Regions from separate parts of the Alteromonas sp. NFXS44 genome, predicted to be linked through region 2. Evidence: predicted binding sites of a transcription regulator. Region 2 holds the regulator's gene; the other holds the start of a gene.
The links. The regulator sigma-54, encoded in region 2, starts transcription at its own class of promoters, with help from an activator protein. The targets are predictions, from matches to a motif close to GTTGGCACGNNNNTNGNNT.
Positions count from the first base shown of each region.

Region 1: the regulator sigma-54 is predicted to act here: its motif matches at 5,369-5,387, upstream of J3369_RS14990 (PEP-CTERM sorting domain-containing protein).

Region 1 is NZ_JAGDEA010000011.1:275,921-283,277, reverse strand. Features, by position in the region: gene J3369_RS15015 (MBL fold metallo-hydrolase) at 1-877, opposite strand, end outside; gene J3369_RS15010 (CPBP family intramembrane glutamic endopeptidase) at 894-1,760, opposite strand; gene J3369_RS15005 (YceB family lipoprotein) at 1,766-2,344, opposite strand; gene J3369_RS15000 (MBL fold metallo-hydrolase) at 2,425-3,069, opposite strand; gene J3369_RS14995 (UvrD-helicase domain-containing protein) at 3,198-5,291, shown strand; gene J3369_RS14990 (PEP-CTERM sorting domain-containing protein) at 5,433-6,050, shown strand; gene J3369_RS14985 (DEAD/DEAH box helicase) at 6,172-7,357, shown strand, end outside.
Region 2 is NZ_JAGDEA010000002.1:359,063-366,419, forward strand. Features, by position in the region: gene yiaA (inner membrane protein YiaA) at 1-19, shown strand, start outside; gene J3369_RS04770 (substrate-binding periplasmic protein) at 37-780, opposite strand; gene J3369_RS04775 (HPr family phosphocarrier protein) at 834-1,106, opposite strand; gene rapZ (RNase adapter RapZ) at 1,106-1,951, opposite strand; gene ptsN (PTS IIA-like nitrogen regulatory protein PtsN) at 1,999-2,442, opposite strand; gene hpf (ribosome hibernation promoting factor) at 2,451-2,738, opposite strand; gene J3369_RS04795 (RNA polymerase factor sigma-54) at 2,771-4,255, opposite strand; gene lptB (LPS export ABC transporter ATP-binding protein) at 4,351-5,076, opposite strand; gene lptA (lipopolysaccharide transport periplasmic protein LptA) at 5,082-5,651, opposite strand; gene lptC (LPS export ABC transporter periplasmic protein LptC) at 5,620-6,183, opposite strand; gene kdsC (3-deoxy-manno-octulosonate-8-phosphatase KdsC) at 6,180-6,734, opposite strand; gene J3369_RS04820 (KpsF/GutQ family sugar-phosphate isomerase) at 6,734-7,357, opposite strand, start outside.

The DNA.
Region 1 (7,357 bases), on a different contig from region 2:
ACCACTTTCCATATTCCGGATGATAGTAGGATGCAATGGGCAATAAGCAAACATCTATACTGCCATATCGTTGCTTTATATCTTTAAAGTGGGGCGAGTATCCGGTGTCGCCTGCGAAAAGTAGCTTTTTGCCCTGGTGCTCAACTAGCCAGCCTCCCCACAGCGCTTTTTCGTTATCTTCGTAAATGAGAGGCACCGAGAAGCGGCTGTTGAAATGATGTGCAAGAACTGCACTTATGGTTGCTGCACCTTTCTGGTAATCACTGAACCAGCTCATTTCTTTGATGGAAAATCCGTTTTCTGGCAGGTAACTGGCAGTATCCTGATGCACAAAATATGTGGGTTCACTTCCAAGTTTTTTAATGTCCGCTTTGTTAAAGTGATCGTAGTGCAAATGTGAGTACAGCACTGCATCGATGCCTGATGTAGCTGAATCTGGCCAATCGGGTGGCTGTCGGATCATGCCGCCGCTTAATGCATGCAGCCAGTCTATGGGCCAGTCAAATTGCTCACTTACCGGGTCGAAGAGCAGCGTTGTGGAGTCTGGCAGTGTAACCAGAAAGCTGGCATGACCAAGCCAGGTTATATTGAAACCATATTCCTCTTCAATTTCCGGATTCTCGCCAATGAAGATGCAACGGCTATTGTCTTCGTCACACTTCAATTGTGGCGTATCGGGGTAACAGTTTTCTTCACAGGTTACCGGATATTCCTTTTCTCCCGGATAGCTATTTTGATATCTACCGTCACTTGCTTTGGCAACCGGGCCGGAATCAGAAAGTATTTTTTCTATCGAGTTTGGTTTTGAAAATACACTGCATCCGCTTAGTGAAATAGCGACGACAAGGCACGTGACAAGGTGGACTGCTGTTCTCATTTTTCTGTTCTTCACTTCATACATCCGTCATAGGATAAGTCAGCACCAGCATATGGGTGATATTCAGTAGCCAGTGTGTCAGTACGGCAAAAATAATGCGGCCGGTTAGCATATATACGGCACCGTAAAGTAACCCCGCCACTGTAGCGACAATCATGTAGCTGGTGCCGCCTGCAAAATGAGCGAGACCAAATACTGCGCTGGTTATAGTCAGTATCAGCAAAGTGCGGGTGGATGATGAAAGCGTGGCGGGCAGTTTATTGGTTACAAACTTAAACAGCAGGCCACGGAATAACAGCTCTTCTGCTACACAGGTGTTGATGAGGTTGGAAAGTGCGAGCAGCGGAAACCATGCCGGTACTGCCACTTGCCAGGTGACGATGCCTGTACTGACCGCAATCATTACAACGGCGCTGATACCACATGGCACTACCAAAGCCGGCATCCACCATCTAACCCGGGGGTTTGAGGGGAAGCTACGTTTAATAAGGGGGACAAAGCATAGTGCTGACCAGCTGAACAAGGCTTTGTCCACATTCAAATAAAAGCTGGCGGGTAAACTGCTGGCTTTCAGGGCAATGTTCTCTGCAATCAAAAGCCCCTGGTAGCCGGGCAGTTTATGGATGATGAGTCCTGCACTCAGCACGAACCACATTAATTGAAAGAGTCTGGTTATCCACGGGTTAGCCGGTTTACTCTGATGCGCACTCAGGCTCCGGGTGACATAAATATATAAAGCAACAAAAATCAGAAATACGGGAGACAGGGTAACGAAGCAGAGCGCTGACAGCAGCAGAAGAGGCAGGCCAAACTTTACCCATCGGGAAGCACTAAATGCGCTGGCAATGAGTAAAGCGGATACAACCAGATAGTATTCTGCCACCCGTATTATTCCGCGCTTTGCGGACGGAACACAATCTTCCCGGACTCAACGGTCATCGACAGTGGCATGTTTGTCAGCCACGCATAGCCGGAGGGGACGTTCTTCACTTCATACACCGGCTGATCCATTAAAAACTGATTCAGCAGCCCCATTACTTTACTGCTTACAGGCGCGAGATTGCCGCGATAGCCCATGGCATCCACGGTGGTGTCATTGAGCACCAGTGAGCGGATGAATACGGCTTTTTTGCTTGAGTCATAGTAAGGCATGCCTTCGACATCCAGTTTCACTTTGGCGGGGTAGGTCAGTCCCGGAACCGACAACGTGGCAGTGGCGTCAGCAATTAGCTGAATGGTCTGACGGTTGTCCGGCCCCACATTTACCTGCATGTCGTTGACCTCCAGCAGAATGGGAAGACCGACGACAGAAGCCTGTTCCTGCAGGCTGGTAACCTGCTTATCCAGTTCCCGTTGCAGGTCCGCGCTGGTTACGCTGTAAGACGCAAGAGAAGCCAGCGTGCTGCAACCGGCGATGATGATACACACTAAAACCACTAACAGCCGGCTGGCTGATATTTTATTCATAAAGACTCCGGATTAGATACAAAAAGCCGGCTAACGAGCGCGGTTTGCGCTAAATGTGTTTTGCCGGCGGGACGGTCACATCAACCAAACTTACTGTCTGCCACAAAGGGGTTGGTTTTGCGCTCATGCCCGATGGTGCTGGTCGGGCCGTGGCCGGGATACACTTTCATTTCATCAGGCAGGGTAAGCAGCTTGCTGCGGATACTGTCGATGAGTTGCTGGTGATTTCCCTGTGGAAAATCCGTACGACCAATGGAACCTGCAAACAGGATATCGCCCACAATGACCGTGTTTGTGGTTCTTTCCACCAGTGCCACATGACCGGGTGTATGGCCGGGACAGTGCAGCACCTCAAGTGTAAGGTTGCCCACTGTTATTGTGTCGTTGTCGTTCAGCCACTGATCCGGCGCAAACGGTGTTGCAGGCGGAAAGCCAAACATCTGGCTCTGCATTGGCAGGCCGTCGAGCCAGAATTTATCGCCGGTATGCGGGCCGATAACCGGCACATTGTAATGTGATGCCACTTCGGTCGTCGCGCCTACGTGGTCAAGGTGTCCGTGGGTGAGGATGACTTTTTCTATGGTTACACCATTTTGCGTTACCGCATCGTACAGTTTACTGCTGTCGCCACCGGGATCGACAAGTGCCCCTTTCATGGTGTCAGGATCCCAGATGAGGGAGCAATTTTGTGCAAAGGGAGTAACAGGAATAACGCGTATGTTCACAGGGTGGCCCGGCAAAAGTGTTTCCCGCATTCTAGCAACAGCACAGCAAGAACTGAAGATAGTGTAGAATACCGGTTTTCATTCCTGCACAGTGATGCACAAAAGAAAGGACGTTGTTGTTGTCAGACATGGCTGTCCGGCCTAATTTTGCCGGCAAATTATTTGGTAAACCTACACTCACCCTCACTAAAGAAAACCTGGTTTTTACTCATCGCGGCAGAAAAGACAGATATCTTCCGTTGGCCTCAGTCCGCACGTTATTTAAGGTAAAGAAACGGTTTTTGGGTGATGAACTGCGACTGGAAGGTGTAAAAACGACAGTCCGCTACCGGTTCCTTAAGTCTGAAAATGTGGAGGCGTTACAGGCAGCAGCGAATAAAATCATCCGCAGGCATTTAAAGGCCTATTTGCAGGCTGTCTTTACTGAGTTTAATGACAGCGTAAAGCTGCAATACCCTAAAGACTCGCAGGAAGAAGCACTGCGTTCGCTTATTGATTCCCTGTACAGAGATTACAGTAATTATCAGGCTGACTGGCAATCCATGCTTTCGGCAGATGCTATTGCAGCGGTGAAAGATATTCTGAGTCTGTACCCCTTCGATATGGCAAAGTTGCGGTCGTATCACGAGCAAATGCAATTGAAAGCCCGCTGTGGATTTTTTGATACGGTTGAGTCGAACCCCTTAACCACTAAACAGCGTCTGGCGGTGCTGCGTTCCAACGACAGAAACATGGTACTGGCGGCTGCCGGTACAGGGAAGACCTCGGTCATGGTGGCAAAAACGCTGGACTTGATTGACCGCGCTCTGGCAAAGCCGCAGGACATTCTGGTGCTCGCCTATAACCGTTCTGCGTCCCTGGAGCTGAAAGCGCGTTTGCTGGATAAAGCGCAGACACACGCTATTAAACTGGATACTGAGCCGCAGATTGGGACGTTTCATGCGCTTGGCCGGCAGATTTTGCAGGAGGCAGGGCGTTCCACACAAATCAGTGTATTTGCTGAAAACAGCGCGGAATTAAAGATGTGGATAGCGCAATGGATGCATGAGTACACCGCAGAAGACGCTGCCCGCAAACAGCTGTTGATTACCATGCTTTCTGTACAGGAAGGTCGGGAGACGCAACTAAGCGGGCAGGCGCTGATAACTGCCGCGACAGAACTGCTTACTAAAGCTTTGCAGGCAATGCGGGTAGAGGGATTAAACAGAACAGGTGTCAGTAAACGGCTGACGGAGGCGGGCATTAAACCGGCAGGGAAAATTGCAGGTTTACTCAGTGCGCTTCATAAAGACTACGTTAACGAACTTAAGCGGCAGGATTGCATCGATTTTGATGATTTGATCACCCGGGCCACAGAGTTAGTTGAAAAAGGGACGTTTATCCCGCGCTGGAAATACATTCTGGTAGATGAATTTCAGGATATTTCTGCGTCAAGGATGGCGCTGATCACAGCGTTGGTGGATAGAGCAAAGGCAAACGGTGTGGCAACATCGCTTACGGTGGTGGGAGATGACTGGCAGTCTGTTTACCGGTTCTCCGGCGGCAAGCTTTCGCTGACCACCCGCTTCGGGAAAGTAGCCGGCAGCTATACCGAAACCAAACTGCAAAAAACGTTTCGCTACAACAACAGCATCGCTGATACCGCCGGTCAATTTATCATGGAAAATCCGGAGCAGTTCAGGAAGTCCATCGACACGCATACCAAAACGGATACGCCGCAGATCTTTCTACTGGATGATAAACCTGGCAAAGAAAACGGGGTATACGAGCGCATAGCGGAAGTCGTCAGCAAAATCCGCAGCAATGAACCTGAAAGTACAGTGGCGGTGATTGCCCGCTATAACTTTCTGCTGGATGAAGCAAAACACGCATTGAGCAAACAAAACCTGAATAACAATGTGCGTTTCTGGAGTTTTCACAAATCTAAAGGGCTGGAAGCAGATCACTGCATTCTGATTGGGTTTTCCGGAGGCAAGAACGGATTTCCGGGCTCTGGCAGGGAAGACGGGCTTATCGAAGCACTGCTGCCATCGTCTGATACTTATCCCCACGCCGAAGAAAGGCGGCTGATGTATGTGGGACTCACCCGCGCGAAGCACAAGTGTTACATCATTGCTGATATCGTTTCGCCGTCAGAGTTTGTCACCGAACTGCTTTGTCCGAAATACAACGTCAGTGTTGCATCTGCGGCAATTTCGTTTATGAAATCAGCAGAATTTTAATTGTCTGTTTTTTTTACAAGGGTTTGTTCTTAATGCTGGTTTTTGAGATTTAGTTGTTATTTATCAATTGTTTAAAAGTTGGCACTTATTGTGCTAAATCCATCATGTAGTGTAGTAATCTAACCCGAAGGAAGAGTAAACATGAGAAGTTTGTTAGTTTTTGTTTGTAGTATCTTAGCCGCGTCTGCAAATGCAGGTTTAATCAACTATACCGACGAAGCCTCTTTTTTGGCAGACGCCGGTACAGGTCTTACTTTAATCGATTTTGACAGCACCGGTGGTGTGATGACATCTTACAGTGATTCAGGTGTCACGTTTGATACTAACGGTTCGGAGTCGGATGATATAATCATTGGTGATTATGCTGTTACAGGTTCATCTCAGATTTATTCAAACTATTATGCAAATAATCTGATTTTCACTTTTGCAGGCACTGGTATTAATGCTTTCGGTTCGGACATCTTTTCCCTCTATAGCGGCAGCACCTTATCATTTGAATTACTGCTGTCTGATACAACCACAGAAGTTGTGACAGTTGATTCTGCAGATGGCTACTTCGCCACCATTCTTAATGGCGGGAATTATATTACTCAGGTAACTGTTAATTCTCTTTCTGCACAGGCTGAAGGTCTGGATAACTTCTACTTCGGTACTGTTGCCGCGTCAACCCCGTCAACGTCAGTGACTGAGCCTGCAACACTAGGTGTACTTGCGTTGGGCTTAAGCGGTTTGGTAGGCCTGAGAAGACGCCAGCGTTAATCTAACGTTCACATTTTTTAAAAACGAAAAGTCTGCTTCCGGCAGACTTTTTTGTTTTATTACCCGATAAATTCATTGATCAGGTACAATGCGCCCGTTTAGTGATTGCAAGGTGCGGGTTATGGGATTTTCAGATTTAGGTTTAAACAGTCAGTTGCTGGCTGTGCTCGATAAATTGGGCTACCACACTTCCACACCTGTGCAACAGGCGGCTATCCCTCATGTGCTGGCGGGACGGGACGTGATGGCCGGTGCACAAACCGGTACGGGAAAAACGGCTGCTTTTGCGCTGCCGCTTATCCAGCGTTTACTGGAGCAGGATGCCGGTGAAAAAGCACTTCGTGTGCTGGTGCTCACGCCTACCCGTGAACTGGCCCACCAAGTTTATCAGAGCTTTGTGAAATACAGTGATGGCCTGGGGGTCAATACCGTAGTCGCTTATGGCGGTGTCAGTATTAATCCGCAAATTGAAGCTTTAAGTGCGGGGTGCGATGTGCTGGTGGCAACGCCGGGACGCTTACTGGAACTGGCTATCAAAGAACTGATTGATTTGAGCACGCTGCAGACTTTTGTGCTTGATGAGGCCGACCGCATGCTGGATATGGGGTTTATTACTGATATTAAGCGGATATTAAAGCGCTTGCCTGAACGGCGTCAGACCCTGTTCTTTTCTGCCACATTTAATGATGAAGTGTATGCACTGAAAGACTCGCTGCTCACCGCGCCGGAACTGATTGAAGTTGCGCCGCGCAATGCCACGGCAGATAAAGTGGAGCAACGCTTTTACGAAGTAGATAAAAAGTGTAAAGCCGGCCTGGTAGCCTACATGATTGGTGCTAAAAACTGGCAGCAGGTGCTTATTTTTACCCGTACAAAGCAGGCGGTGGATGAACTGGTTGCTGAGCTGGAAAAAGACGGGATCAGTGCCGCCGGTGTACATGGTGATAAGTCTCAGGGCGCGAGAGAGCGGGGGCTTGATGCATTTAAAGCCGGACAGGTGCGGGCGCTGGTAGCCACTGACGTTGCGGCACGGGGGCTGGATATTCAGTCTTTGCAATACGTCATTAACTATGAGTTACCTTATAACGCTGAAGACTATATCCACCGTATTGGCCGCACGGGACGTGCCGGTCAGGCTGGTATCGCGGTATCGTTGCTTTGTAGCAAAGAAAAGTATCTGCTTGAAGAAATTGAAAAGCTCACCGGCGACAGCGCAGTATTACAGTGGGAGCCGGGGTTTGAGCCTGATCCGTCGGGTCAGGAAGACGCTTCCGGCAGCCAGCGACCGTTATCGAAAAAAGCCCTCA
Region 2 (7,357 bases):
TAATACGGCAGCAGAATAAGGTGTGAGGTTGAAGGCTCAGATCGCAGGATCCGGGTCTTTAACATAGCCAGACAGGACGTGATTGAATTTATCGATGAAGCCCGGGTCCACAGATTGTTTACTGAACATGAAGTGGACGTCCTGTACGTTCACGGGATTATCACTGATTTCCAGTTCGAGATGCAGCAGTTCAGCATTAAAGCTAATCACTCTGATATCGTCCAGCACCAAATCGACACGGCCTCTGTCCAGAAATTGTAGCCGCCGGTTAACGGAATCCAGATGAATAAGCTGTGCGCTGTACTGTTCAGTGACTGTGTTATTAAACCAGTCGCCGTACCATCCGCCGGTGTTTAACGCCAGGGTTTTGCCTTCCCGGAGTAACGTTTCAAGCGATTTGCCGGCATATTCGTCTAGGTGGGAAGGGTGAAAGGCAAAGCTGATGGTTTCTTTGCGGTAGGGAACAGAAAAATAGTTTTTCAGCGCTCTCGCCGGTGTGAAAGCCGCACCGGTGACTACATCAATTTGCCCCAGTCCTAATTGCTGAGTAACCCGTCTTTCAGGCAGGATCTGGCTTTCCAGTGCATAATCCAGCTTGCCTAAAACCGACTTTAACAATTGGTAGTCTTCACCGGCCGGCTGATTATTGTCTGTTATATACAGGTAAGGAGGCCAGGCTGTACCACCGGTTATCAGACTTTTTTTGTGCTCAGCACACCATACAGAGCTTTGATAAGCCATCGCTGTCAAAAAGATGATTAAACTGATGAAACGTTTCAACGGGTTTGCCTTTAAGCCTTCGCCGGCACTACACACTCAGTGGAGTGCAGGCGTTATTCATCTTCGTTAAATCTGCCTGCAATTAATGCCTCAACGGCATCCATTGCAGCTTCAGCATCAGGACCTTCAGAGATCACAGTAACCTGTTCCCCCTGATGACTTTCCATCATCATCAGTCCCAGCACACTATTGGCATTCGCCTGCTTATCGCCTTTTTGTAAAAGAACTTCGGCATCGAACTGATTCGCCAGTTGCACCAACTGCGTTGCAGCTCTGGCATGCAGCCCCAGTTTATTAACAATAGTCAGAGATTTCTCTATACGCATTATTTACTTTGCTCCCTGTGGCGGAGCTGGACATCAGGATGAGATTCCCGGAAATTTTTCGCCAGTGATTCCGCTACATAAACTGAACGGTGCTGTCCGCCTGTACATCCGATAGCGACTGTCACGTAACTGCGGTTGTTCCGTTCAAGATGTGGCAGCCAGGTCGTGATGAGGTTCTGAATCTGCCAGATAAATTTGGTCACTATAGGTTGGGAACTGAGGAAAACCTGAACCGGTGTATCCAGGCCTGTCAGGTGTTTTAAATCCGGCTCCCAGTGAGGGTTTGGCAGAAAACGGGCGTCAAACACATAGTCTGCATCTTTGGGAATACCATGTTTAAAGCCGAATGATTCAAATACCAGAACAAGTCGTGAGCTTTTCTTACCGAGGATCCGCTCGCGAATTAATTCTGCCAGCTGGTGAATGCTCAGAGAGTCGGTATCAATATTCAAATCCGCTCTTTCTGCTACGGGGGCCAGTAATTCCCGTTCTGTCTGAATGGCATCAGACAATGACTTATTCAGTTTAGCCAGCGGGTGTAACCGGCGGGTTTCACTGAACCTGCGCACCAGCATATCGTCACTTGCGTCAATATATACGATGGTGACAGTCCATGACTGAGGCAGGTAGTCGAGAATTTCAACCAGCTCAGAAGGCTCTTTAGGCAAGTTCCTGACATCAATACTCACAGCCACCTGCTCGTATTCATCGGCGACAGTGTGTGTCAGGGCTGGTAAAAGATTAACCGGAATATTATCGACGCAGTAATACCCCAGATCCTCTAGGGCACGAAGTGCTACTGATTTTCCTGAACCTGAACGTCCGCTGATGATGATTAACTTCACGCCCGTTTCTCCTGAAGTCACATGTTGTCGGTGCGTATTACACTAAGTTACTGTAATGCGCGAATAATATCATCACTTGTCTGAGCTTTGCGGATAGTTTTTATGGTTTCTTTATCACTGAGTTTACCGGCAACCATGGCCAGAGTTTGTAAATGTCCTTCGGTTTGTTCTTGAGGGACAAGCAAAGTAAAGAAAATATCCACAGGTTTATTATCGATAGCATCAAAATCGATGGCGGGCGTGCTGGTAACCACAATGGCAATGACTTTTTCCAGTCCGGCCAGACGGCCGTGGGGGAGGGCAATGCCGTTACCTATACCTGTGCTGCCCATTCGCTCACGGGCCAGCAGGCTACTTAACACGGTGGCTTCATCAACATCGGGGTTATTTTTAGCTGCAATCCCGCTGATGATTTCGAGAATGCGTTTTTTGCTATTGCACTGGACCGCACACTCGGTGCGGTCCAGGCTGACTATGGCTTGTATATCCATGAATTCAATTAATGCTTTTTAAGCTTTTCCTTGTGTTTCAGGACCTGCCTGTCGAGCTTATCGACCATGCTGTCAATGGCAGCGTACATGTCCTGATTTTCGGAAGAGGCGAAGACTTCCGCGCCGCTAAGATGAACCGTTGCTTCTGCTTTTTGGCTAAGCTTTTCAACATTTAAAATAACGTGCACATTTGATATGTGGTCAAAATGACGTTCCAGTTTGCTGAACTTAGTATCGACATAATTACGCAAAGAATCAGTGATCTCAATGTGATGACCAGAAAGGTTGATTTGCATATTTCGTCTTCCTTATTTTGAGCAGCCTTAAGTTAGATAAGGCTTTTGCGTTGGTTAGACGGCGGGATCGATAAGGATTCCCGGTACTTTGCTATTGTTCGCCGGGCAACCATAATGCCTTGATCGGCCAACAACGAAGCAATCTTGCTGTCACTCAGCGGCTTGCCTGGATTTTCAGCGGCAACCAGCTTCTTAATCAGGGCGCGAATCGCTGTAGATGAACACTCACCACCTGATTCAGTGGCAACGTGGCTGGAGAAGAAATACTTCAACTCGAAAATACCACGGGGCGTGTGCATGTACTTCTGCGTTGTTACCCTGGAAATAGTAGATTCGTGCATATCTACCATTTCTGCGACATCATTCAGCACCATTGGTTTCATCATTTCAGGGCCATGCTCAAAAAAGCCCATTTGTTGCTGAACAATACAATTTGCTACTTTCAGCAGTGTATCGTTCCGGCTCTCAAGGCTCTTAATAAACCATTTGGCTTCCTGCATGTGAGAGCGGATAAATTGTGAATCACTGCTGTTTCGTGCTTTACGGCTCATTGCAGCGTACTGCTGATTAACACTGAGCTTAGGCAAGCTGTCGGGGTTTAATTCTACTACCCAACGGCCATTTTTCTTAGCAACCGATACATCCGGAATGACATATTCGGGCTCTTTCGTAATTAATGCACTGCCCGGACGGGGATTCAGCGTTTGCAGCAAACGCATCGCTTCCCGTAATTGATCTTCTTTCAGGCGGGTTTTACGCATTAATGTACGGTAATCTTTGCTGCCTAACAGATCGGAATGCTCTCTGAGCAGCAGTTTCGCTTCTTCCAGCCACGGTGTTTCCGGTGCAAATTGCGCCAGTTGCACCAGCAAGCATTCCTGCGGTGTGCGGGAGCCGGAACCGAGAGGATCAAAGAGCTGAATACGTTTGAGTACGCACTCAACCTCATCTTCTTCAACGGGCTCTTCCATATCGTCACTGTTTACGCTTTGCAGAATGTCGTCAACGGTAACCGTGAGATAACCGGACTCATCAATGGAGTCAATAATCGCCAGTGCGATGGCGCGGTCTATGTCAGAAAAAGGTGTCAGACGCATTTGCCACAGCAGATGGTCCTGAATATTTTCGGTGGTTTCACCCTGAAAGATTTGTTCGTCATCGCTACCGGAAGGGCCGGGCGCGGGGGCTGAAGACGCAGAAATGTACTCATCCCAGGTACTGTCGATGGGCAACTCGTCCGGTAAATCATTCTTTTCCAGTGCTTCACCGGTATCCATGCTGTCAGAAGATGATGCTGATGCAGACTCCTGCATGCTGTCATCATTATCGATGTTATTTTTCTCAATTACATCGTTGTCGGAGCTGTCGTCGACTTCCAGCAAAGGATTAGAATCGAGGGCTTCCTGAATTTCTTGTTGTAAGTCCAGCGTAGACAACTGCAATAGCTTGATCGCCTGCTGAAGCTGAGGCGTCATTGTCAGTTGTTGGCTAAATTTTAACTGTAAAGATGGTTTCATCTACGTCTTATATAAACTCTAAAAAGGACATCCGGTTGTAGCGGTGTGAGTGCCGGTGGCGAAATCTCCGTTAAATGCTCATCCCGATATCTTAACTATAGCCTGAATTGCTCACCAAGGTATACATCACGAACTTTTTGATTACTTAATACCTGTTCTGCGGTGCCCTGAGCAATCAGTTCTCCATGACTGACGATATAGGCCTCTTCACACACATCAAGGGTTTCCCTGACATTGTGGTCGGTGATGAGGATACCGATACCTCTGTCCCGTAAGTGCTGAATGATCTTCTTTATATCATTAACCGAAATCGGGTCAACTCCGGCGAAGGGTTCATCGAGCAAAATAAATTGCGGATTGGCTGCCAGTGCGCGGGCAATTTCAACCCGGCGGCGTTCGCCACCCGACAAACTCATACCTGTACTATTACGTATATGGTTAATATTAAATTCATCAAGTAGTGCATCCGCTTCCTGTTCACGTTGATGATTTTTTAAGTCTTTACGCGTCTGCAATATCGCCATGATGTTTTCATGTACGGTCAGCTTTCGGAAAATGGATGCCTCCTGGGGTAAATAACCAATTCCCCGGCGGGCACGCTCATGCATTGGCTGGTGCGTCAGCTCCTGCTCATCAATGAGGATCTTGCCTTTATCGAGCGGCACAAGACCCACAATCATGTAAAACGTTGTGGTTTTACCTGCGCCGTTAGGACCCAGCAGACCTACTATCTGTCCGGTAGAAACCGATAAACTAACGTCACGGACGACCTGGCGTGATTTATACGACTTTGCCAGGTGAGTCGCACTCAGGGTTGCCATGTAACTTAGTTACCCTCGTTTTCGTTTCTGTCTGAAGACTTGTTGTCTTCCTTCAGCTCTTTAACTGTGTCAGGACGGAAAACCGTGGTTACACGGCCGTTGCTGTTACTTTCTCCGCCGGTTGCCAGAAGTTGCTCTTTTGACATGTCATAGGTGATGCTATCTCCCTGGACCATGCTGGTATCTTGCTGGATTTTTGCATCACCTTGCAAGGAAATAAGTTGTTTAGCTACTTCGTAGCGAATTTCATTTGCACTGGCTTTTACTTTGGCCCCGTCATCCAGCGTTTGAGAATAACTGGCTGGTTTTCCGCGGGCGATAAAAATCTCTTTCCCTTCACCATCACTGGCGATGGCTTCCACTTCATCTGCGGCAATAATGAGAGAACCCTGGGTTATCTTCACATCGTCTTTAAAAACCGATTTCTTCTTTTTACCGTCGATAAACTGTGACTTGGCATCCACGGTAATCGGCTTTTCAAAATCACCGGAGCCGGCCATTGCCTCACCGGCAGCAGCAAGCAGCGCTATTGCTGCGAAAAGGCTAACTGCCCGGGGAATAAATTGTCTGCACATGATCAATTAACTCATATTGTTGGGTACGCAGGTTTGCATTGAAACCGTTACTTTTAATGATGGTCTGTACACCGCGTATATCTACCGGCTGATCTGAAGTCATGGTTTTGTCATCCAGATTTACCTTAATAAAATTGGTTGTAATGGTCTGGATAAACTCTTCAGGATTCAGGCTTTTTATCAGCACATTGTCTTCCAGCTGGATCAGATCATCGTTGTAGAGTGTGCCTTCATCAGCGGTGACTTGCCATGGGGCCTCGTCATCATTCACATAGACAGTGTATTTGGGTTGGTCGAATAACACAAAGCCTAGTTGGTCGTAATGCTCCATAGAGGCGGCAAAGACTTCGTGGTTGAGTTTGCCTTCTTCGTTATACAGTGTGGTTGTCAAATTCTTTGCTTTATAGGCAGGGCGTAAGGCGTCTGCACCGGCTTTTTTCGCCGGAGCCTGCTCTTCTGCCATCCAGACCGGAAGGTACATCAGCAGCGCCATAACAAACAGCGCAGAAATACTGATCCCTAAACGGTTCATATACTGGCTCCGTGTATGGTGTCCAGCGTGCCGAGCGCTTGTAATATCACATCGCAGACTTCCCGTACTGCCCCGAATCCACCATTTTTTGTGGTGATCCAGTTCGCTTCACGGGTGACGGCCGGATGGGCATCTTTCACCGCAATCTTTGTTTCGGCAAACCGGTACATGCCAAGATCCGGCATATCATCACCGATGGCAGCGACCTCTGATGGCGCCAGGTTCAACTTTTCGCACAACTCCGCCATAGCAGTGGCTTTATCTTCCTGACCCTGAATAATGTGCTTCACATTCAGGGCGATCATGCGATTCTTTACAATGGCCGAGTCGCGGCCGGTAATGACAGCAACGTCCAAACCACTGTTAATTAATGCCTTAACGCCATAGCCATCGCGGGTGTGAAAGGCTTTTAACTCTTCACCATTGTTGCCAAGATAAATTCTGCCGTCAGAAAATACGCCGTCGATATCACAAACGAGCAGTTTCAGCCCTTTGAGTTTTTCAAACCGCTCTTCACTGATCACGCCGTAAAAAGTGACTTCATGTCCCATCAGAGAACTCCTGCTTTAAGCAACATATGCATGTTGAAAGCGCCCACGGGGTGATCATCTTCATCCACCACCATCAGCGCACTGATCTTGTGTTTTTCCATTAAATTTAACGCTTCCACTGCCAGAGTACCGGAGCGGGTAGTTTTACCGCCGCGGGTCATAACATTGGCTACCGGAGTGGTATGAATGTCGGTTCTGGCGTCCAGGATTCGTCTCAGATCGCCGTCGGTAAAAATACCGCTGAGTTTGCCGCTGTTATCTGTAATACCTGTCATTCCCAGACCCTTAGAAGATATTTCCAGCAAAGCCTGTGAAATGGTTGCCCCGGACGATACAAGGGGAAGAGCGTCGCCGGTCAACATGATATCGCCCACTTTGAGTAACAGTTTCCGGCCCAGACTGCCGCCCGGGTGAGAGAGGGCGAAATCATCTGAGGTGAATCCTTTAGCATCCAGAAGTGCAATAGCCAGCGCGTCACCCATTACCAGCGTTGCCGTAGTACTTGAGGTCGGTGCAAGCCCCAGCGAACAGGCTTCTTTTTCCACACTGATATTGAGTACCACATCTGCATGCTGGCCAAGGGTGCTTGATTCGCTGTTCGTCATTGCGATGACAGGCACAGA